DNA from 3 places in the Pantoea sp. PA1 genome. Region 1 is predicted to be linked to each of the others. Evidence: predicted binding sites of a transcription regulator. Region 1 holds the regulator's gene; each other region holds the start of a gene.
What was found. The regulator CRP, encoded in region 1, controls carbon source genes, mostly activating them, when cyclic AMP is high. The targets are predictions, from matches to a motif close to ATGTGANNNNNNTCACAT.
Positions count from the first base shown of each region.

Region 2: the regulator CRP is predicted to act here: its motif matches at 2,702-2,719, upstream of AC1V0D_RS13280 (CdaR family transcriptional regulator).
Region 3: the regulator CRP is predicted to act here: its motif matches at 1,782-1,799, upstream of AC1V0D_RS13100 (iron-containing alcohol dehydrogenase).

Region 1 is NZ_JBXGEE010000005.1:19,420-26,600, forward strand. It holds gene AC1V0D_RS17680 (phosphoribulokinase) at 8-877, shown strand; gene AC1V0D_RS17685 (OsmC family protein) at 1,468-1,872, opposite strand; gene crp (cAMP-activated global transcriptional regulator CRP) at 2,176-2,808, shown strand; gene AC1V0D_RS17695 (YccS/YhfK family putative transporter) at 2,866-4,953, shown strand; gene argD (bifunctional acetylornithine/succinyldiaminopimelate transaminase) at 4,943-6,163, opposite strand; gene AC1V0D_RS17705 (aminodeoxychorismate/anthranilate synthase component II) at 6,245-6,820, opposite strand; gene AC1V0D_RS17710 (putative adenosine monophosphate-protein transferase Fic) at 6,862-7,181, opposite strand, start outside.
Region 2 is NZ_JBXGEE010000002.1:546,498-553,678, reverse strand. It holds gene dapD (2,3,4,5-tetrahydropyridine-2,6-dicarboxylate N-succinyltransferase) at 1-769, shown strand, start outside; gene AC1V0D_RS13285 (DUF3461 family protein) at 994-1,386, shown strand; gene AC1V0D_RS13280 (CdaR family transcriptional regulator) at 1,447-2,604, opposite strand; gene degP (serine endoprotease DegP) at 2,789-4,231, opposite strand; gene dgt (dGTPase) at 4,366-5,856, opposite strand; gene mtnN (5'-methylthioadenosine/S-adenosylhomocysteine nucleosidase) at 5,949-6,647, shown strand; gene btuF (vitamin B12 ABC transporter substrate-binding protein BtuF) at 6,640-7,181, shown strand, end outside.
Region 3 is NZ_JBXGEE010000002.1:506,885-514,065, reverse strand. It holds gene AC1V0D_RS13110 (D-threonate 4-phosphate dehydrogenase) at 1-473, opposite strand, end outside; gene dtnK (D-threonate kinase) at 466-1,722, opposite strand; gene AC1V0D_RS13100 (iron-containing alcohol dehydrogenase) at 1,910-3,058, shown strand; gene AC1V0D_RS13095 (dihydrodipicolinate synthase family protein) at 3,070-3,954, shown strand; gene AC1V0D_RS13090 (sodium:solute symporter family protein) at 4,034-5,449, shown strand; gene AC1V0D_RS13085 (sialidase family protein) at 5,451-6,647, shown strand; gene AC1V0D_RS13080 (SDR family NAD(P)-dependent oxidoreductase) at 6,656-7,181, shown strand, end outside.

The DNA of each region.
Region 1 (7,181 bases):
CTTTTCTATGTCTGCTCGTCATCCCATTATCGCGGTGACCGGTTCCAGCGGCGCAGGAACCACCACCACCAGCCTCGCGTTTCGCAAAATCTTCCAGCAGCTAAATCTGCATGCGGCGGAGCTGGAAGGCGACAGCTTTCACCGCTTTACCCGTCCTGAAATGGATATGGCGATTCGTAAAGCGCGCGATTTAGGACGTCACGTCAGCTATTTCGGCCCGGAGGCCAACGACTTTGGCCTGCTGGAGCAGAGTTTCAAAGAGTATGGTCAAAGCGGACAGGGCCAGTCGCGTAAATATCTGCACACCTATGATGAGGCGGTGCCGTGGAATCAGGTGCCTGGCACCTTTACGCCGTGGCAGCCGCTGCCGCAGGACACCGATATTCTGTTCTATGAAGGCCTGCATGGCGGCGTGGTCACCGCGCAGCATAACGTCGCAGAACAGGTGGATCTGCTGGTGGGCGTGGTGCCGATTGTTAACCTTGAATGGATTCAGAAGCTGGTGCGGGACACCAGCGAGCGCGGCCACTCCCGCGAGGCAGTGATGGATTCGGTAGTGCGGTCGATGGAGGATTACATCAACTTCATCACGCCTCAGTTCTCCCGCACCCATATTAACTTTCAGCGCGTGCCGACCGTGGATACCTCGAACCCGTTTGCCGCCCGCGCTATCCCGTCACTGGATGAGAGCTTTGTGGTGATCCACTTTCAGGGACTGGAGGATATCGACTTTCCCTATCTGCTGGCGATGCTGCAGGGGTCGTTTATCTCGCACATCAATACGCTGGTGGTGCCCGGCGGTAAAATGGGGCTGGCGATGGAGCTGATCATGGGGCCGCTGGTGAAGCGGCTGATGGAAGGTAAACGGATAGAGTAAGAGGTCAGCAAAAAACCCTCAGAGAGCAGATGCCTTTTGCAAAAATGTAAAACCGGTTTTTCTGCGGATTAAGGCTTACTGCTGAGCAGGCTTCAGGGAGAATACGCCTTTCGTAAAGACGCAAAACCGCCATTCCTGGCCCGCTATGCTTTGCTACAGGCGTATGCTCCCTTCACTTCATGTCCGGTAGCCGCATCCGGTTTCAGTAAGGCCGCTACAAACAAAACCTGCATACAAAGAATCTGACAGCAACACGAAAGCTCATCATGCAGGGAACCGGGTCAGAAGAGGAAAGCGTCCCGCCGCCCGGATAAAAACGCCGGGAGCGTTTTTGAACAACGCAACGCGTTGGCCCGGCTACGGGCGCACCTCAGGGATGAGGTGCGTAATCGCGCGGGCCGAGCGGCCATGGATTGGCTCAAGCGACTTTCCGATCTGACCCGGTTTCCTGCGCAGGCACGGCCTGACAGCGAACCACCACAAATCGATCCGACCCGGTTTTCTGCGCAGGCACAGTCTCAAAGTGAATTCCCCCATCCAGGCACGGCCTCACACCGGACTGCCAGCAACTTTAAAAAAACCTGCGGCTATTACAGCTCAACCACCTCATAGCTGTGCGTCATCGTCACCCCTTTCCCCAGCATGATGGCCACCGAGCAATATTTTTCAGCAGAAAGATCCACCGCGCGTGAGACCGCTTTATCCTGGAGTGCTTTGCCACTCACGATAAAATGCAGGTTGATGTGCGTAAAGATTCGCGGCGCCTCTTCACGACGTTCTGAGGTCAGTTTTACTTCACAATCAGCCACATCGTTGCGGCCTTTTTGCAGAATTGATACCACATCGATCGCGCTGCATCCGCCCGCCGCCATCAGCACCATCTCCATTGGGCTGGGCGCTTTATCCCCTGAATTGCCATCCATCAGGATCTGATGGCCGGAGGATGACTCACCAAGGAATGTCATCCCTTCTACCCATTTCACTCTTGCCTGCATGATTTTTGCTCCGGAATACGCTGTTTTGTCGCCAGAGTACGCTTTCGCCTGATAAACAGCAATCCAGAGAAATCCGCCCTTAGCTGAAGCGAGACAACAGAAGACAGTCGGCAAAAGCTGTGCTACAAACAGAGCTGAAAATATTTTTCGTCACCCGATGGCGAAGCCGGGAAGAATGATGCGCACTGCGCCTGATGCGGCCCGAATAATTTCCTGAAAAGGAAACGCTTGAAGCTTTCACCGCCTGACAGGGAAAACTGCCCCCTGTATTTTGGGCACGATTACAACAGAGGATAATAGCGAATGGTTCTCGGCAAACCGCAAACAGACCCTACACTCGAATGGTTCCTGTCCCATTGCCATATTCACAAGTATCCATCCAAAAGTACGCTGATTCACCAAGGTGAAAAAGCTGAAACGCTTTACTACATCGTGAAAGGTTCCGTCGCGGTTCTGATTAAAGATGAAGAAGGCAAAGAGATGATTCTTTCCTACCTGAATCAGGGGGATTTCATCGGCGAGCTTGGCCTGTTTGAAGAAGGTCAGGAGCGCAGCGCCTGGGTTCGTGCTAAAAGCGCGTGCGAAGTGGCGGAAATCTCCTACAAGAAATTCCGCCAGCTGATTCAGGTGAACCCTGACATCCTGATGCGACTCTCATCGCAGATGGCGCGTCGCCTGCAGGTGACGTCAGAAAAAGTGGGTAACCTCGCTTTCCTCGACGTGACCGGACGCATTGCACAGACTCTGCTTAATCTGGCGAAACAGCCAGATGCCATGACGCATCCCGACGGCATGCAAATTAAAATTACCCGTCAGGAAATTGGCCAGATTGTAGGTTGTTCACGCGAAACCGTGGGCCGTATTCTGAAGATGCTGGAAGATCAGAATCTGATCTCTGCACACGGTAAAACCATCGTCGTTTACGGCACCCGCTAATTCCTGTCATCCACGGCGTGATGTTCGCATCACGCCGTTATTGTTTGTGCTGAGCCGATGTGGCGTCGAATTATTTATCACCCTGAAGTGAACTATGCCCTGCGGCAAACGCTGGTGCTCTGCCTGCCGGTCGCGCTGGGCTGGCTGGCTGGCGACCTGCAAAAAGGTCTGCTGTTCTCGTTAGTCCCCGCCTGCTGCAACATTGCCGGTCTCGATACCCCGCATAAACGCTTCTTCAAACGTCTGATTGTGGGCGGCAGCCTGTTTGCGCTTGGCAGCTTCCTGATCCAGTGGCTTACCCTGCATGCGGTTCCGCTGCCGCTAATCCTGTTTGCGATGCCCCTGTTGCTGGGTGTCACCGGGGAGATCAGCCCGCTGCATGGCCGCCTGCTCTCCGGCACCCTCATCGCCGCTATTTTTACCCTGAGCCTGACGGGCCGCATGCCCATCTATGTGCCGCCGCTGCTCTATATCGGCGGCACCCTCTGGTATGGCGTGTTTAACTGGTTCTGGTTCTGGCTGTGGAAAGAGCAGCCGATGCGCGAAAGCCTGAGTCTGATCTACCGCGAGCTGGCGAACTACTGCGACGCCAAATATACCCTGCTGACGCAGCTGACCGATCCGGAGAAGGCGCTGCCGCCGCTGCTGGCTCGCCAGCAGAAAGTGGTCGATTTGATCAACACCTGTTATCAGCAGATGCATATGCTGTCGGCGAGCCGCGACAATAGCCATAAACGGCTGACGCGCGCCTTTCAGGTGGCGCTGGATCTGCAGGAGCACATCTCGGTCAGCCTGCACCGGCCGGAAGAGGTGCAGAAACTGGTTGAGCAGAGCCATGCTGAAGCGGTGATCCGCTGGAACGCCAAAACCATCTCAGCCCGGCTGCGGGTGCTGGCCGATACCATTCTCTACCACCAGTTAGCCGATCGTTTTGCGATGGATAAACAGCTTGGCGCGCTGGAGAAGATCGCCCGTCAGCATCCCGACAATCCGGTGGGCCACTTCTGCCTTTATCACTTCAACCGCATTGCGCGGGTGCTGCGCACCCAGAAACCGCTTTACCAGCGCGACCTGATGGCTGACCGCCAGCGCCGTCTGCCGCTGCTCCCGGCGCTGCGCAGCTACCTCTCATTTCGCTCCTCAGCGCTGCGCACTGCCGGTCGCTTTGCGGTCATGCTGATGCTGGGCAGCGCGCTGGCGCTCTTCTTCAACATCCCTAAGCCCTACTGGATTCTGATGACGATCATGTTCGTCAGCCAGAACGGCTACAGCGCCACCCGCGTCCGTATCCAGCACCGTGCGCTCGGCACCTTTGCCGGTCTGGTGGTCGCGGCGGCCACACTGCGTCTGGCGGTGCCGGAACCTGTCGTCCTGCTGGTGATGCTGGCGATTACCTTTATCAGCTATCGCTTTACCCGTCAGTTTTATGGCTGGTCGATGATTGGCTTTACGGTCACCGCGGTTTACTCGCTGCAGCTCCTCTCACTGAATGGCGCGCAGTTTCTGCTGCCGCGACTGATGGATACGCTGATGGGCTGTCTGATCGCCTTTGGCGGCATGATCTGGCTCTGGCCGCAGTGGCAGAGTGGCTTACTGCGGCAAAATGCCCATGACGCGCTGGAAACCTATCAGGATGCGCTGCGCCTCCTGCTGGGAGAGGAACAGGCACCCGGCAAACTGGCTTATCAGCGTGTGCAGGTGAATCAGGCGCACAATGCGCTGTTTAACTCGCTGAATCAGGCGATGCAGGAGCCGGGTTTCAACGCCCAGTATCTGAAAGATATGCGGCTCTGGGTCACGCACAGCCAGTTTATCGTCGAGCACATCAATGCGATGACCATTCTGGCGCGTGAGCACACCATGCTGACCCCCTCGCTGGCGGAACGTTACCTGCAATCCTGTGAGATCGCGCTGCAACGCTGTCAGCAGCGGCTGGAATATGAGGGTGCCAGTTCGCAGGTTAATCTGCTGGATGAGCTGGGGAATATCAGTGAAGGACCGGTAACGGTGGTGGAGCAGCATGTGCGACGCATTCTCGATCATCTCAGCGTCATGCACACCATCTCCTCGCTGGCGTGGAGCCAGCGACCACAACATGGCCGCTGGCTGATCAGACACTTACGGAAAAAATCCGCTAGCCGTTGAGCACTTTGCCGACAGCCGTGGCAAAGCGGCTCATGCCCTCTTCGATGTCAGCAGGCTCGATGATCAGCGACGGGGCAAAACGCATCACGTCGGTGCCGGCGACCAGCACCATCACGCCTTCAGCGGCCGCGGCATTGAGGATGTCGCGCGACCGTCCGGCATGCTGCGGTTTCAGCGCCGCGCCAATCAGCAGCCCCTTGCCGCGAATATCGCTGAACAGATCGTACTTCGCATCGATAGCCTGTAAGGCGGTCACAAAGTGCTGACGACGCGCCTCAACGCCTGACAGCACCTCTGGCGTATTGATGATATCGAGTGCGGTTTCGGCAATGGCACAGGCCAGCGGGTTGCCGCCGTAGGTGGTGCCATGCACGCCTGGCGCCATCGTCGAGGCGATCTCATTAGTGGTCAGCATGGCGCTGACCGGGAAACCGCCGCCCAGCGCTTTGGCTGAGGTCAGGATATCGGGCTGAACACCATAGTGCTCATAGGCGAACAGCTTGCCGCTGCGGCCCATACCGCTCTGCACTTCGTCCAGCACCAGCAGCGCCTGATGCTTATCGCACAGCTCACGCAGTCCCTGCATAAAGGCCTGCGTCGCGGGCATCACGCCGCCTTCGCCCTGAATCGGTTCCACCACAATGGCGCAGGTGTGATCGTCGATAACCGCTTTTACCGCCTCCAGGTCGTTGAACGGCACATGCACGATGTCCGCCGGTTTCGGGCCGAAGCCGTCTGAATATTTTGGCTGACCACCAACCGTGACAGTAAACAGCGTCCGCCCGTGGAAGGCGTTATGAAAGGCGATGATCTTACTTTTGAAAGGGCTGTGTCGTTTGCAGGCGTAGTAACGCGCCAGCTTAAAGGCGGCTTCGTTCGCTTCGGCACCGGAGTTGGCAAAGAAAACGCGCTCCGCAAAGGTGGACTGGATCAGCTTACTGGCCAGGCGCAGGGCCGGTTCGTTGGTGAAAACGTTGCTGGTGTGCCACAGGGTTTCGCCCTGGCTTTTCAGCGCCTCCACCAGCGCCGGATGGCAGTGGCCCAGTGCGGTGACGGCGATCCCGCCGGAGAAATCGATATACTCTTTGCCCTGCTGATCCCATACACGACTGCCTTTGCCTTTTACCGGCACAAACTGCGCAGGTGCATAAACAGGCAAAATAACGTTATCGAACGTCTCCCGGGTAACCGCAATTTTTTCCGCCGCCATTGATGACCCCATTTGAATGATAGTTGTGCAACATTGAAATAATAATCACAAAATATGCATAAAAAATCACTCAAAGGCAACTTATTGCGTCAGGAAATTGCGCAGCAGCTGATGACCCTGCTCGCTGAGAATGCTCTCGGGATGAAACTGCACGCCTTCCAGCGCCAGCGTTTTGTGGCGGAAACCCATGATCTCGTCAGGCTCACCGTCGCGCAGACTCCAGGCGGTGACCTCGAACGCATCGGGCAGCGTCTCGCGCTGCACGATCAGCGAATGGTAACGGGTGACCGTCAGGGGATTGTTGAGATCGCGGAACACACCTTTGCCGGTGTGCTGAATGGCGGAGGTTTTGCCGTGCATCACCTGACGGGCGCGCACCACCTGCGCACCATACGCCTGCGCGATAGCCTGATGACCCAGACAAACGCCCAGCACCGGCAGCTGCCCGGCAAAGTGGCGGATGGCCGCCAGTGAGATCCCCGACTCCGAAGGCGTACAGGGGCCGGGGGAGATCACCAGATGGGTCAGCGGTAAGGCAGCCATCTGCTCCAGCGTGATGGCGTCATTGCGCACCACCTTAACCTGCGCATCCAGTTCGCAGAAATATTGATAAAGATTCCAGGTAAAGGAGTCGTAGTTGTCGATAAGCAGCAGCATGACTGATCCAGAATGATAAACCGCGCCGCTATTCTACGTGGTTAAGCCGCCTCACTCACCACTTTCGCAAAAACCGCCTCCAGCGGAGCCAGATCGCCCGCCACACCAGCCTGATTAGCCGCTTTCCAGCTCTCCGCATCGGTCTCTTCCCACGTCAGCAGATACCCGGCATGCAGCGCCAGCTGTTCGAAGAAGATGCGCTGAGCCCGCCCGTTGCCATGGCGGAACGGATGCAGCATGTTGATTTCACAATAGTAGTGGGCGATACGCGGGATAAAGGCATCACGCGGGAGGTCAGCCAGCCCCTTCTCCTCTTCCAGCGCGGCCATCAGGGCGTTGCCCTCTTTTTCGATATATTCGA
Region 2 (7,181 bases), on a different contig from region 1:
CCCCGTCAGCGTTGACAGCGAAACCCGTGATGCCATCAACCAGGTGATCGCCCTGCTGGACAGCGGCGAACTGCGCGTTTCTGAAAAGATCGACGGCGAGTGGGTAACGCATCAGTGGCTGAAAAAAGCAGTGCTGCTCTCTTTCCGCATCAACGACAATCAGGTCATGGAAGGGGCAGAAACCCGTTTTTACGACAAAGTGCCGATGAAGTTTTCTGGCTGGGATGAGGCGCGTTTTAAAGCCGCCGGTTTCCGCGTGGTGCCGCCTGCGGCAGTGCGTCAGGGCGCGTTCATTGCCCGTAACACGGTGCTGATGCCCTCTTATGTCAACATCGGCGCTTTCGTCGATGAAGGCACCATGGTGGATACCTGGGCGACCGTCGGCTCCTGTGCGCAGATCGGCAAAAACGTTCACCTCTCAGGTGGCGTGGGAATCGGTGGCGTGCTGGAACCGCTGCAGGCAAACCCGACCATTATCGAAGACAACTGCTTCATTGGCGCACGCTCTGAAATCGTTGAAGGCGTGATTGTTGAAGAAGGCTCCGTGATCTCAATGGGCGTCTATATCGGTCAGAGCACCAAAATTTATGACCGCGAAACCGGCGAAGTGCATTACGGCCGCGTTCCTGCCGGTTCGGTCGTCGTTTCCGGTAACCTGCCGTCTAAAGATGGCAGCTACAGCCTCTACTGTGCGGTGATCGTGAAGAAAGTTGACGCGAAAACCCTGAGCAAAACCGGTATCAACGAACTGCTGCGCACCATCGACTGATGTCAGTGACGGGCTGGAAACCAGCCCGTCATCTTTTCTTTACAGCCATTCCAAATCAACCTGATTCGCGCCGCGAAGGAACGGGTGCGTTTAGATTTCATCCAGGTCATAATCCGCGCCAGTTAAATCCTGTCGCGCAATGTTCATCCCGCTGATTTATGTCTACAGTTGTCTGACGTCATGAACAAGACTGCGCGCTTCTCACTTTTGATGGAAACAACGCCATGTATGACAATCTGAAAAGCTTAGGAATCAGTAATCCGGACGACATCGATCGCTACAGCCTGCGTCAGGAAGCGAATAACGACATTCTGAAAATCTACTTCCGCAAAGATAAAGGTGAATTTTTCGCGAAAAGCGTCAAATTCAAATATCCGCGTCAGCGCAAAACCGTCGTGGCCGATCACGCGACCCAGGGCTATAAAGAAGTTCAGGAGATCAGCCCGAATCTGCGTTATGTCATCGACGAACTGGACCAGATTTGCCAGCGTGACCAGGTTGAAGTGGATCTGAAACGCAAAATTCTGGATGACCTGCGTCATCTGGAAAGCGTGGTTTCTCACAAAATCAGTGAGATTGAATCGGACCTGGAAAAATTAACCCGCAACGGTCGTTAATTCCCTGCCCGATCGGAAAGGCCAGTACTGCTGGCCTTTTTTATGCCCGCTGTTTGCGTGTTATCCCTGCTCATCCAGCTGCAACGCCACATAGAGTAGCAGCCTGTCATCAAACTGCCCAAGATTAAGCCCGGTCAGTTCAGATATCCGGTTCAGCCGGTACTCCAGCGTATTGCGATGGATAAACAGCGCGCGCGCAGTGGCGCCCGGCTGTACGTTGTGGGTGAACCAGGCCATCAGCGTACGACGCAGCAGGCCGTTGTTATCCATGCTTTTAAGCTTTGCCAGTGGCCGCGCCAGCTCATTCGCCTGCCAGCCGCCTCGCAGGCTGTCGAGCAGCACCGGCAGCACCAGATCCTGATAGAAGTAGCTGCGTAATTCCGGCATCCGCTGCTTGCCGACCATCATGGTGGTGCGGGCGGTGCGATAGGAGCGCGCAATGCTGCCGGGACCGGTAAAAACATTGCCGAGTGCAATACGCATCCGCAGATGCCCGCTCTCTTTCATCCGCTGCAGCAACTGCTCGATGCGGCGGCGATGATCCTCCTGATCGTGGCGTCCATGCGCATTCAGGGCGGGTTTCAGCACCACCATTTCGGTCAGCGAAACAATGGCGATCAGATTATCGCGCTCCGGCGTGGTCAGCAGTGTCTGCAGCTTCTGCAACTCTGACATGGCGCTGTCCACGCCGAGCTGGCCGCTGTCCACCTCGATGACAGCGGCAACGCGAGGCTGATTGAGGTCGATGCCGAGCCGCTGCGCCCACTCGGTCAGCTGCGGCGACAGCGTGTCACTGCGGATCAGATTCAGCACCAGCTCTTCACGCAGACGGCTATCCTGGGCCAGCATGTGCAGCAGCCGCGCCTGCTCCAGCATCATCTCTGCCGCCATACAGACCAGCTCGCCATAATGACGCAGCGACAGCGGTTCGCCGGTCAGGCCAATCACACCCGCAATATCGCCATCCAGGCGCAGCGGCAGGTTGATGCCTGGCCGCACGCCGTGCAGATGTTTAGCCACGGCGTCATCAATGTCCACCACGCGTCCCTGAGAGAGCACCAGCAGTGCGCCTTCGTGCAACTCTCCAACGCGTTCAGGGTCGCCGCTGCCAATGATGCGGCCCCGCGCGTCCATCACGTTGACATTGCTGTCGATAATTCTCATGGTGCGCGCCACGATATCCTGCGCCAGCCGGGCATCAAGGTGATAGGCAGCCATCCATTACTCCTGAAAAAATAGGGGAGCAACAGAATACGCAGGCGTCGCACGCGGAGCATTGTGCAATTGCACAGAGGCAGGCGCTGATTTCCCGGATTTGCGGTCACTATCACACTCTGCCACGGCGGAGAGCGGGCATAAAAAAGGCGGACCGCAATCCGCCTGAAAGGTTTTTACGCGTCGCTTACTGCATCAGCAGATAGAGCGTATTGTCGCCACGCTTCACGTTCAGCGCCAGAACCGATGGTTTGGTGTCGAGGACTTTACGCAGCTCGCCCAGGTTGGTCACCACCTGCTGGTTAACGCCCTGAATCACGTCGCCCTTCTTCAGGCCGATACGCGCCGCGGCACTGCCCGGTTTGACGTTATCCACCCGCACACCTTTGGCACCCGCTTCGATGTTGCTGAGATCGGCGCCTTCAATGCCGGTGTAGATGGTCGCAGACTGAACTTTCGCCTGGCTGCTCTGCTGCAGCTGGACAGAGACATCGAGCGGCTTGCCGTCACGCAGCAGTCCCAGCTTCAGCGTAGTGCCCACCGGCAGTGAGCCCACTTCCGCACGCAGCGAGGCAAAGCTGCTGAGCGGTTTGCCGTTCATGGAGACGATCACGTCACCGGCTTTGATCCCCGCTTTGGCGGCAGCTGAGTCCGGCAGCACCTGGCTGACAAAGGCACCGCGCTGTGCGTCCACCTTCATCGCTTTAGCCAGCTCGGAGTTCAGCTCTGTTCCCTGCACGCCCAGCTCACCCCGTTTCACCTGACCAAACTCCACCATCTGCGCCGTCAGGTTTTTCACCATGTTGCTGGGGATAGCAAAGCCGATACCAATGTTGCCGCCATCCGGTGCCAGAATCGCGGTGTTAATTCCGATCAGCTCACCGTTGAGGTTAACCAGCGCGCCGCCGGAGTTACCCCGGTTAATCGCCGCATCGGTCTGAATAAAGTTCTCATAATTTTCCACGTTCAGGCCGCTGCGTCCCAGCGCAGAGACGATACCTGACGTCACGGTTTCACCCAGTCCGTAAGGGTTACCGATCGCCACGGTGTAGTCACCCACACGCAGGCTGTCAGAGTCGGCGATTTTCACCGCGGTCAGGTTTTTGGCGTCCTGCAACTGCACCAGCGCAATATCGGAGCTCGGATCTTTGCCAATGACTTTGGCGTCATAGCGACGGCCATCGCTCAGCTGCACCTGAATTTTGGTGGCGTTGTTCACCACGTGGTTGTTGGTGACCACATAGCCTTTTTCGGCGTTAATGATGACGCCCGATCCCAGCGCGCGGAATTTCTCCTGCTGGGTATCCGGGCCTGGCGCTCCGCCGTTACCGCCTGCTCCACCGTCCTGGCACATTGGTGAGCCCTGGAACGGAGAGCCGTCCTGGCAGAAAGGCGAATTGTCGCCAAAGAATTGCTGAAACTGTTGTGGCATGCGGGGAGTTTTAACCGTGGTGGTGCCCTCGACGCTGATACTGACCACAGACGGCATGACCTTCTCCAGCATTGGAGCCAGACTTGGCAGTTGCTGGCTATCTGAAGAGGCCGTTTGCGCAGCAGAAACAGTAACAGGGGCGAGCGCCATGCTCAGGCTTAACGCCAGCGCACTTAATACTAAGGTCTTTTTTTTCATTTTTCGTTTCTCTGTAAGATTACTGTTCAGACCATTGCTGTGGTCGAAAGGTGAGATAAATGTTTTAGCGCGAAGTTCCTTAAAAAGTTTCAGGCAAAAGTAAAAATTTATTCGCGCTCTTTACAATTGGCGGCTTATTCTACGGCCATCAGCCGCCGGTACTCATCCCAGGCATAGAGATCGGTCATGCCGCTGATATAATCCTGAATAAGGCGGAAGCGATAATAACGCTCCCACAACAGCCGCTGATATTTATGCTCCACCACCAGGTTACGCATCTTATGTAAATACGCTTTGCGGTGTTTACCGGAGAGCTTATGGAAAAGCCGGGTTTCGATGGGATGCTTACGCAGGAAATCTTCATTTATCAGCGTGGTAAAGGCTTCGTAATTGAGGCGCATCAGCGGCTGATAGATCTCCAGCAGGCCCCTGATGACCCGATAACCCTGCAGTTCCAGCTGTTCCACTTCAGAATGGTTAAAGACCTGCTGACGGGCGACGGTCTTAAACAGCTGCAGCAAACGCCCCTCTTCACCCTCATCTTCCAGCAGCGCATGGTTGAAACTGCCGTCAAATATGGCCGGCAGATTATCAACAAAACGCTTGACCGCATAGCTGACCAATACACTCTGAACATTTACGCGTAATGACATAAAAAATTGATCGCTGCGGCTGCGGCGTTTTTTATTACAGGCTTCACGCCAGGCTTCGCCAATCGTCCGGCTGAAAGCATCATTATTTTTAACCGGCCCCCAGGCTTTATTGAGAAATTCATACAAACTCTCAACATTGAAGATATCTTTTTCTACAGCGTCGTCCAAATCGGCAATACAATAGGAGATATCATCCGCGGCTTCCATTATATAGGTGAGCGGAAAGCGGTGGTGCTCTTTCATATTGGTGGCAGCACGCAGCTCGGTAATATAATCCTGTTCAGAGAGATAAAAACCCGGTTTCTTCATCAGGACGCTAAATTCGGCGGGTTTTTCACCCTGCCACCAGGCGGGGGCCGTATATTTCAGGATGCAGGCAACCTGAGAATAGCTGAGATTGAGTTGCAGCAGCGTATGCACCATGCGAATGGCCTGGGCGTTGCCTTCAAAATGGCAGAGATCCTGGCGGATGGTGGCGTTGAGCTGATCAAAAGCCTGACGCTGCGCCTCCCCTTCCACACCGGCCACCAGCGGATCGACCAGTTCGGCAGGCAGATTTTCTTCAAACCAGTCGTTGATCGCCGCCTCGCCAAAATGGCCAAACGGCGGATTGCCGACGTCGTGCAGCAGACACGCCATCTCTATCAGGCTTTCAAACGCCCCCTCTAACTCATCCAGACCATACTGCGCCAGCCCGCCCTGCATCTTCAGCGTCTGCAGGATCTCTTTGGTGATGTAGCGGCCGGTCTGCTGGACCTCCAGCGAGTGCGTTAAGCGGGAGCGGACGGCGGCGTTGCGCTCCAGCGGGAACACCTGGGTTTTCTGCTGCAGGCGACGGATAGCGGCGGAGTTGATAATCCGCCCGCGGTCGCTCTCAAAATGGCGGGTAATGTAATATTCGCCTTCCGGATCTTTTCGACTGGTATAAGGGCGCGAGAAGCTGATCTTCTTCCTGAAATTGATCGCCGACATGGATTACCCCTTATTTTTTCGTGAATTAATCCCCTGAATGCCATGCTAAACTATGCCCTAATTTTTCATTTTTTACATTAGCGGGACTCACTATGAAAGCAGGCATTATTGGCGCGATGGAGCAGGAAGTCACACTGCTGCGCGACAAAATTGAAAACCGTCAAACGCTGTCGCTGGCGGGTTGTGAAATTTATACCGGCACCCTGCAGGGCGTTGAGGTGGCACTGCTGAAATCGGGCATTGGTAAAACCTCTGCCGCGCTGGGTACCACGCTGCTGCTGCAACTCTGCAAGCCTGACGTCGTGATCAACACCGGCTCTGCGGGTGGATTAGCGCCGTCGCTCAGCGTGGGCGATATCGTGGTCTCTGAAGAAGTGCGTTATCATGATGCGGACGTCACGGCCTTTGGCTACGAGCCGGGTCAGATGGCGGGTTGTCCGGCCGCGTTCGTGGCAGACAGCACCCTCATCGCCGCAGCGGAAGCCTGCATTAAACAGCTTGATCTGAATGCCGTGCGCGGCCTGGTGGTCAGCGGAGATGCCTTTATCAACGGCGCCGAACCGCTGGCGCGCATTCGCAGTCAGTTCCCGCAGGCGATTGCGGTTGAGATGGAAGCGACCGCCATCGGTCACGTCTGCCATCAGTTCCAGGTGCCATTTGTGGTGGTGCGGGCCATCTCTGACGTGGCCGACAAAGAGTCGCACCTCAGTTTTGATGAGTTCCTCAGCGTGGCAGCAAAGCAATCTTCACTGATGGTGGAGAACCTGCTGGCGCATCTGGCGCGTGGCTAAAACCCTGCTCTTCTGCTGGCTGCTGCTGTTGAGCGGCAGCCTGCTGGCTTCCCCACCCCGCGTTATTACCCTTGCTCCCCATCTCACCGAGCTCGCCTTTGCCGCCGGGATCACCCCGATTGCGGTCAGCGCCTGGTCCGACTTTCCGCCACAGGCAAAACAGATTGAACAGGTTGCCGACTGGCAGGGCATCAGAACAGAACGGATCCTGCAGCTTAAACCCGATCTGGTTCTGGCCTGGCGGGGCGGCAATCCGCAGCGGCAGATCGCCCAGTTACAGCAGCTCGGTGTACCGGTTAAGTGGATCGATCCGCGGACGCTGGATGAGATGATCGCGGCGCTGGCCGATCTGGGTCACTGGAGCCCCAGGCCGGAGCAGGCGGCCCGCGCGGCCCGGCAGTTACATCAGCAGGCAACGGCGCTGCGCCAGCGCTATACTCACCTGGCTGCGGTTCCGCTTTTTTTGCAGTTTGGCCAGCAACCGCTGTTCACCGCCGCCAGAGAGACGATGCAGAATGAGATGGTTACCCTCTG
Region 3 (7,181 bases), on a different contig from region 1:
TCGGTGTAGAGCACCATGGCGTAATCCCGGGTGTCAGTGAGGTGGGCCAGCAGCTCCGTGTGCCCCGGATAGAGATGGCCGGCCGCATGCATCGCCTCCTTGTTCAGCGGCGCGGTGGCAATCGCCTGCACGTCGCCCGCCAGCGCCAGCGCCGTAGCACGTTTCACACAGCGCCACGCCAGATCGCCCGCCTCTTTCTGCACCACGCCGGGTTTCAGCGCGTCGGGGTCAGCCAGCGGCTCGTCAATCACGTTGATGATGCCAGGAGCAAAGCGTGCATCCTGCACCCGGTCAAGGACCCGCAGCTCGGCCTGGGGCGTAATGTTCATCGCCAGAATGCGGCGCAGTGTACTGGCGCAGCCAATCACCACGGCAGGAATGCCATTCAGCTCACCTTCAGAGAGCGATTTAATGATGATTTCCGGGCTGATGCCCGCCGGGTCGCCCATGGTGATCGCAATAATTTTACTCACTCGACTTCTCCTCAATAAAATCAATGGCTGCTACCAGGGTATTTTCATCACCAAAGCCACCCGCTTTGGTCATCACCGGCAGAGTAAATTCACTGTTAAGCAGAACCCCGTGCGGCACACAGCCCGCCACCAGACCCTGAATGGTAAAGCCGCTGGCACCCAGTGCCCGGGCGACGGCCATCGCCACATCCCCTCCCGACAGATAGAGCGCATGCGGCTGCGCGCTGCGGCAGAGCCGGTAAGTAATCTCGCCGAGAAACTGACAGATCGCCTCCCCCAGCTGCTGGCGCGTCATGCTGAAGTGCTGACAGAGCTGCGCAATCTCGTGCCGCTGCGCCTCGTGCTGGCAGGTGGTGATCACCGTATGGCGACCGGCCCGCAGTGCCGCAGCCGCCTCATCGATCCAGCGATCCCGATCGGGCCAGGCGGGCTGCCGGAACAGCTGCCGGATATCGACATCCACTCTCGCTGCGTCACGCTGGCTGAGCAGCTGGGCAACCTGCTGCTGCCCGCTCTCGCTCATCGATCCCACCACCGCCAGCACCGGCCGGGGCGTTCGCACCCGGAGCGCGGCGCCCAGCGCATCGCTTAATCCGGCGGCCCCGACCAGCAGCGGCGTCTCGCGCAGCCGCGCAGCCGCGGCGATCAGTCGCGCCAGGTCCGCCCCGGTTTCGGCATCCACGACGACGATGCCGTGCGCCGCCGCCAGCACCGCATCAAGCCGGTCGCTGCGCAGCGTGGCAAGATCGAGCACGCTGCCGGCGATCTGCATCTGTTCAAGAACGCTGGCGCTGGCGATCGGGGTTTTCGGATCGCTGGCAAATTCGGTGTCCGTGAGCAGACGCTGATGGACCCGGACGTGACCTCCGCACGTGGTGCGGCCCAGTCGGGGCACCGCCGGTGCAACCAGCGCCAGCGTTTTCGCACTGGCCTTCAGTGCCGCCGCCGTTTCAGCGCCGATATTGCCGCGCAGCGTAGAGTCGATCTTTTTGAACAGCCAGCCGTGCTGAAACTGCGCCGCGAAGTGCCGCACCGCCTGCGTGACGCGCTCTGCCGCCTGGGTGGCGCTGATCGCCCGACTCTCCGTGCTGACGACCAGCACATCTGCCGTCTCTGGCAACGCGCCCCGGGTGTCGAACAGCACCTGAACGCCTGCGCCGGCCTGCGCCAGTCCGCTTCCCGCATCGTTGGCACCGGTAAAGTCATCGGCGATGACCAGTACCGGCGTTTTCCATAATGATGAGCCCATCCTCACTCCTGTCAGGCGATTGCCGCTGCCATTGATTATATTCAATCATAATTGATTATATGTGAGCAACTTCAAATTAATCGAAATCGATATGCCCTATAAAATGAGCCATACAGAGTGACTGACCTCGCATTGAGATGAGCAAAGTTAATCATCTGCTCAGACGCGATCGACATAAGGGTATGAAATGAACATTAACAGCACGGTGATCAGCGGCTATCAGGCGTTAAACGACATGCGCTATCTGCTGGAGGGGGTTTCATCCGCGGTAGTGGTAACTGACCGGAACATTGAAGCGATTCCGGCTGTGCAGGCGCTGCTGGGGCAACTCCGGGAGCAGATCCCCCAGATCAGCGTGGTGAACAGTGTTCCCCCCGAGCCGAGCCAGCATGATGTGGCCGCCCTTCTTGCCGCACTCACGTCGCGCAGGGCTGACATGGTGATCGGTATTGGCGGTGGCAGCGTGCTGGATGTGGCAAAGCTGCTGTCGGTGCTGTGCGTGGATGCGGCCCCGTCGCTGGAAGCCCTGCTGGCGGGGGAGAAACCGCAGCACCGCACCCGCTCCATGCTGATTCCGACCACCGCGGGTACCGGCTCAGAAGCCACGCCCAATGCGATTCTGGCGATCCCGGAGAAGGAGACCAAAGTCGGCATTATTTCCCCGATCATGCTGCCCGATGTCGTCGCGCTGCTGCCGGAACTCACCACCAGCATGCCCGCGCACATCGCCTCCTCAACCGGTATTGATGCCCTCTGCCACCTGATAGAGTGCTTTACCGCCTGCGTCGCCAATCCGGTCAGCGATAACTATGCGCTGATCGGGATGAAGAAGCTGTTCGCCAATCTCGAAACCACCCTGCGGGAGCCGGAGAATCTGCAGGCACGACTGGAGATGTTGTGGGCCTCTTATTATGGCGGTGCGTCGATTGCCCATGCCGGCACGCATCTGGTGCACGCCCTCTCCTACCCGCTCGGCGGCAAATATCATCTGCCGCACGGCGTGGCGAATGCCATTCTGCTGGCCCCCTGCATGCGCTTTGTCCGTCCGGCGGCGGTGAGTAAATTCGCTCAGGCCTATGACCTGCTGCCTGATGCTGACCACCGTTTAAGTGATGAAGCGAAATCCCATGCGCTGGTCGACTACTTCACCGCACTGGTGGCGCGTCTGCAGCTGCCTGCCAGTCTGGAAGCGCTGGGCATCGGCCCGGATCACCTGCCCTATCTGGTGGAAGCCGCGCTCGACGTGCAGCGCCTGATGAAAAATGTCCCGATGGCGGTCACCGCTGACGATGTGCGCGCGGTCTATCTGACCCTGTTTCCTTCCTGCCAGGCGTAATGAGGATTGTCATGAATAAGAAAATAAGCGGCGTACTGACTGCCATCGTCACCACCTTCGATCGTGACGGCGCTTTTGATCCGGTGAGACAGCGTGAGCAGGTCAGACGACAGCTCCGGGCCGGTAACGGCATCTTCTGCGGCGGCACCAACGGCGAATTCTTTGTGCTGAACGAGCAGGAAAAGCTCGCCGTCACCGCCACCTGCGTGGATGAAGTCAGCGGCCGCGCGGCGGTGGTGGCGCACATCGGCGAAATCTCGACGCGTGAAACGATCCGGCTCGGCACACAGATCGCCCGCCTGGGCGTGGATGCCGTCTCCGCGATCACCCCCTGGTTTGTGCCGCTGAAACAGCAGGAGCTGATCGATCACTACCGGCGCGTGGCTGACGCGCTGACGGTGCCGCTGTTCCTCTACAACATCCCGGCGCGCACCGGCAATACGCTGCAGCCGGAGACGGTGCGCACGCTGGCCGCCCATCCAAATATCATCGGCATCAAAGATTCGGCGGGCAGTTATGACAGCCTGCGCGGCTTCCTGCAGGCCACCGCCGACTGTGACGGTTTTGATGTGCTGAATGGCCCCGACTCGCTGATCCATCAGGGGTTTGTTGAGGGCTGCTCCGCCGCCATTTCCGGGCTGGCCAACGTGGCCCCGGAGGCGATTAACGCTATCTGGGCGCGCTTCGCTGCCGGCGATATTGCCGGTTCGCAGCAGGCTCAGGAGAACGTCACCGGTCTGCGCACGGCGCTCTACAGCATCGGTTTCTCACCGGCCGCCGTGAAAAAAGCGGTCAGCCTGCTGGGCTTCGAGGTGGGTGAAAGCCGCTATGCGGTGCAGTTCAGCGCCGAAGAGCAGCAGCAGATCCGTCAGATCGTCACCCACTACCTGCAATAAACGCCATCGCCTTTGTCTCCTACCGGTCAGATGAGAACGAACCTGATGGTCGCCATCTGCCAGCACAATCGAGGTTATGATGAACGCATTTTCAACTGAGAGCACCTTACTGATCGTAGGCATGGTGGTCGCCTATATCCTGTTCACCACCTGGCTGACCTGGCGGCTGCGCAGTAAAAGCAGCGGTGACTTTATGGAAGGCTCCCGCGCCATGCCTGCCTTTATCGTCGGCATCATGCTGATGTCGGAATATATCGGGGCAAAATCCACGATCGGCACTGCGCAGGCCGCCTTTGAAAATGGCTTCGCCGCTTCCTGGTCAGTGATCGGCGCGGCGATTGGCTTTCCGCTGTTTGGTCTGATCCTGGTGAAGCGCATCTACAACACCGGTAAGATCACCATCTCCGGGGCGATCGCCGAAAAATATGGCAGTTCGACCAAAAACATCATTTCGCTGATCATGATCTATGCGCTGCTGCTGGTGAACGTCGGCAACTACATCAGCGGCGCGGCGGCGATCTCTACCGTGCTGAAGATCGACCTGACCCAGGCGGCCTTTATTACCGCGGTGGTGAGTACCTTCTACTTCGCGTTTGGCGGCATGAAAGGGGTGGCCTGGGTGACGCTGCTGCACAGCGCCATTAAGTACATCGGGATCCTGATTATCCTCTACGTGGCGCTGAAGATGACCGGCGGCGTGGCCCCGATGATCGAGAAAATGCCCGCCTTCTACTGGACGTGGGATGGTCATGTCGGGGCCAGTACCATTGTGGCCTGGCTGATCGGAACCGTGGGCTCGATCTTCTGCACCCAGTTTGTGATCCAGGCGATCTCCTCGACCAAAGATGTCAAATCCGCTAAGCGTGCCACGTGGGTCGCCTTCTTCTTCTGCCTGCCTATCGGCCTGGCGATGGCACTGATCGGCGTGGCGGCGAAGTTTGCTCATCCCGACATCAAGAGCCTCTATGCCCTGCCGGTGTTTTTGCAGGATATGTCACCCTGGCTGGCGGGCATCGTGACGACCTCGCTGGTGGCATCGATTTTCGTCAGCGTCGGCACCGTGGCGCTGGCGATCGCCTCGCTGGTGGTGAAAGATTTTTATGTTCCTTACCGTCACCCTACGCCAGAGCGCGAGTTCAAAGTGACGCGCTGGTTCTCGATTGCCATCGGCTTCTTTCCGCTGCTGTTTGTGCTGTTCTTCCCGGAAGTGCTGAAGCTCTCCTTCTTTACCCGCGCGATTCGCCTGTCGATCACCGTCGTGGCGATCATGGCGTTCTATCTGCCGTGGTTTAAGAGCACACGCGGTGCCAACGCCGGTCTGATTGGTTCCTGTCTGGTCACCTCCGTCTGGTTCCTGATGGGGAATCCGTTTGGCATCGATAATATGTATGTGGCGCTGGCCACACCAGCGATCATTATGGTGATTGACCGCTGCATCCCGTCACGCCAGTCTCAGCCTCAACCGCAACGCAATGCACAAAAGAGTGGAGCCTAATATGACTCAGGAAACCGTCACCGCCGAACGCACCGGCCAGCTTGCGCCGCATCCGCAGGATAGCGCGCAGCAGGTTGCGATGCTGCCCTCCTCCTGCCCGCAAAACCATGCGGCTAACCTGCTGCCGCTGCCGGATGGCGATCTGCTCTGCGTCTGGTTTGGCGGCACCCAGGAGGGGATCGCCGATATCTCTGTCTGGTGTTCACGGCTGCAGAAAGGCAGCGATCGCTGGAGTGAGGCGCAGAAACTCTCTGAGGATCCGACGCGGTCCGAGCAGAATCCGGTGCTGTTCCTCGATCCCGATCAGGTCCTGTGGCTGCTCTGGACGGCGCAGAAGTCCGGTAATCAGGACACCGCCATCGTGCGCTATCGTCAGTCTCACGATCTGGGCCGGAGCTGGGGCGCGATCGACACCCTGCTGGATAAGCCTGGCACCTTTATTCGTCAGCCGATCGTGGTGCTGCCGAATGGCAACTGGCTGCTGCCGGTCTTTTACTGCCTGACGCCGCCCGGTGAAAAATGGGTGGGAAACTATGATGTCAGCGCCGTGAAGATCTCAGAGGATAAAGGCCGGAGCTGGCGCGATGTCAGCGTGCCTGACAGCACCGGCTGCGTCCATATGAACGTCACCCTGCTGGAGGATGGCTCGCTGCTGGCGCTCTACCGCAGTCGCTGGGCCGATCACATCTACCAGAGCCGCTCGTTTGATCAGGGAGAGAGCTGGAGCGCACCCGAAGCGCTGTCGCTGCCAAATAACAACTCCTCTATTCAGGTCACGACGCTGCGCAACGGTCATCTGGCGCTGGTGTTTAACGCCATGAGCGCTGAAGGTGCCAGCGAACGTCGCCTGTCGCTCTATGACGAAATTGAAGATGATGAAGAGGACGATGAGGTGGCGGTGGCCGCCGAAGCGGTGGTACACAGCGGCCGTACCGCCTTCTGGGGTGCGCCCCGAGCGCCCATGACGCTGGCGATCTCAACCGATGGCGGCAAAAGCTGGCCGCTGCAGCGCAATCTGGACGAAGGCGATGGCTACTGTATGACCAATAACTCGCAGCAGAAGTTAAACCGTGAGTTCTCCTATCCCAGCATCAAAGAGGGTCTGCATGGCGAACTGCATATCGCCTATACCTGGTATCGTCAGGCGATCAAATATGTGCGGATTGAGGAGTCATGGGTGCAGGGAGGTGACGCGTGAATGAACGGATGGCGCTGGTGACCGGTGCCAGCTCCGGCATCGGTCAGGCGATTTGTGACCGCTTACTGAGTGACGGCTGGCAGGTGATCGGCCTGAGCCGTTCGGCGGTCAGCCGAACAGAACCGGGCTGGCAGAGTCATCAGATCGATATCAGTGACAGCGCTGCCCTGCAGGTGCTGCTGGAACAACTGCCTGTGCCGCAGGCGGTGATCCATGCCGCGGGTATGATGCAGGCCGCGCCGCTGGGGGAACTGGATTTGGCGGCCAGCGCCCGTCTGTGGCAGCTGCACGTGGCCGCTGCGGAACAGCTGACGAACCATTTTGCGCCGCGGATGGCGGCAGGCGGGAGAGTGCTGCTGCTGGGGAGCCGTACGTCAGGCGGTACCGCAGGCCGCAGTCAGTACGTGGCGACCAAATCAGCGATGATCGGCATGGTGCGCAGCTGGGCGGCAGAACTGGCTCCGCGTGGCATTACCGCCAATATCGTGGCCCCCGGTGCGACCGAAACACCGATGCTGAACCAGCCGGGCCGCG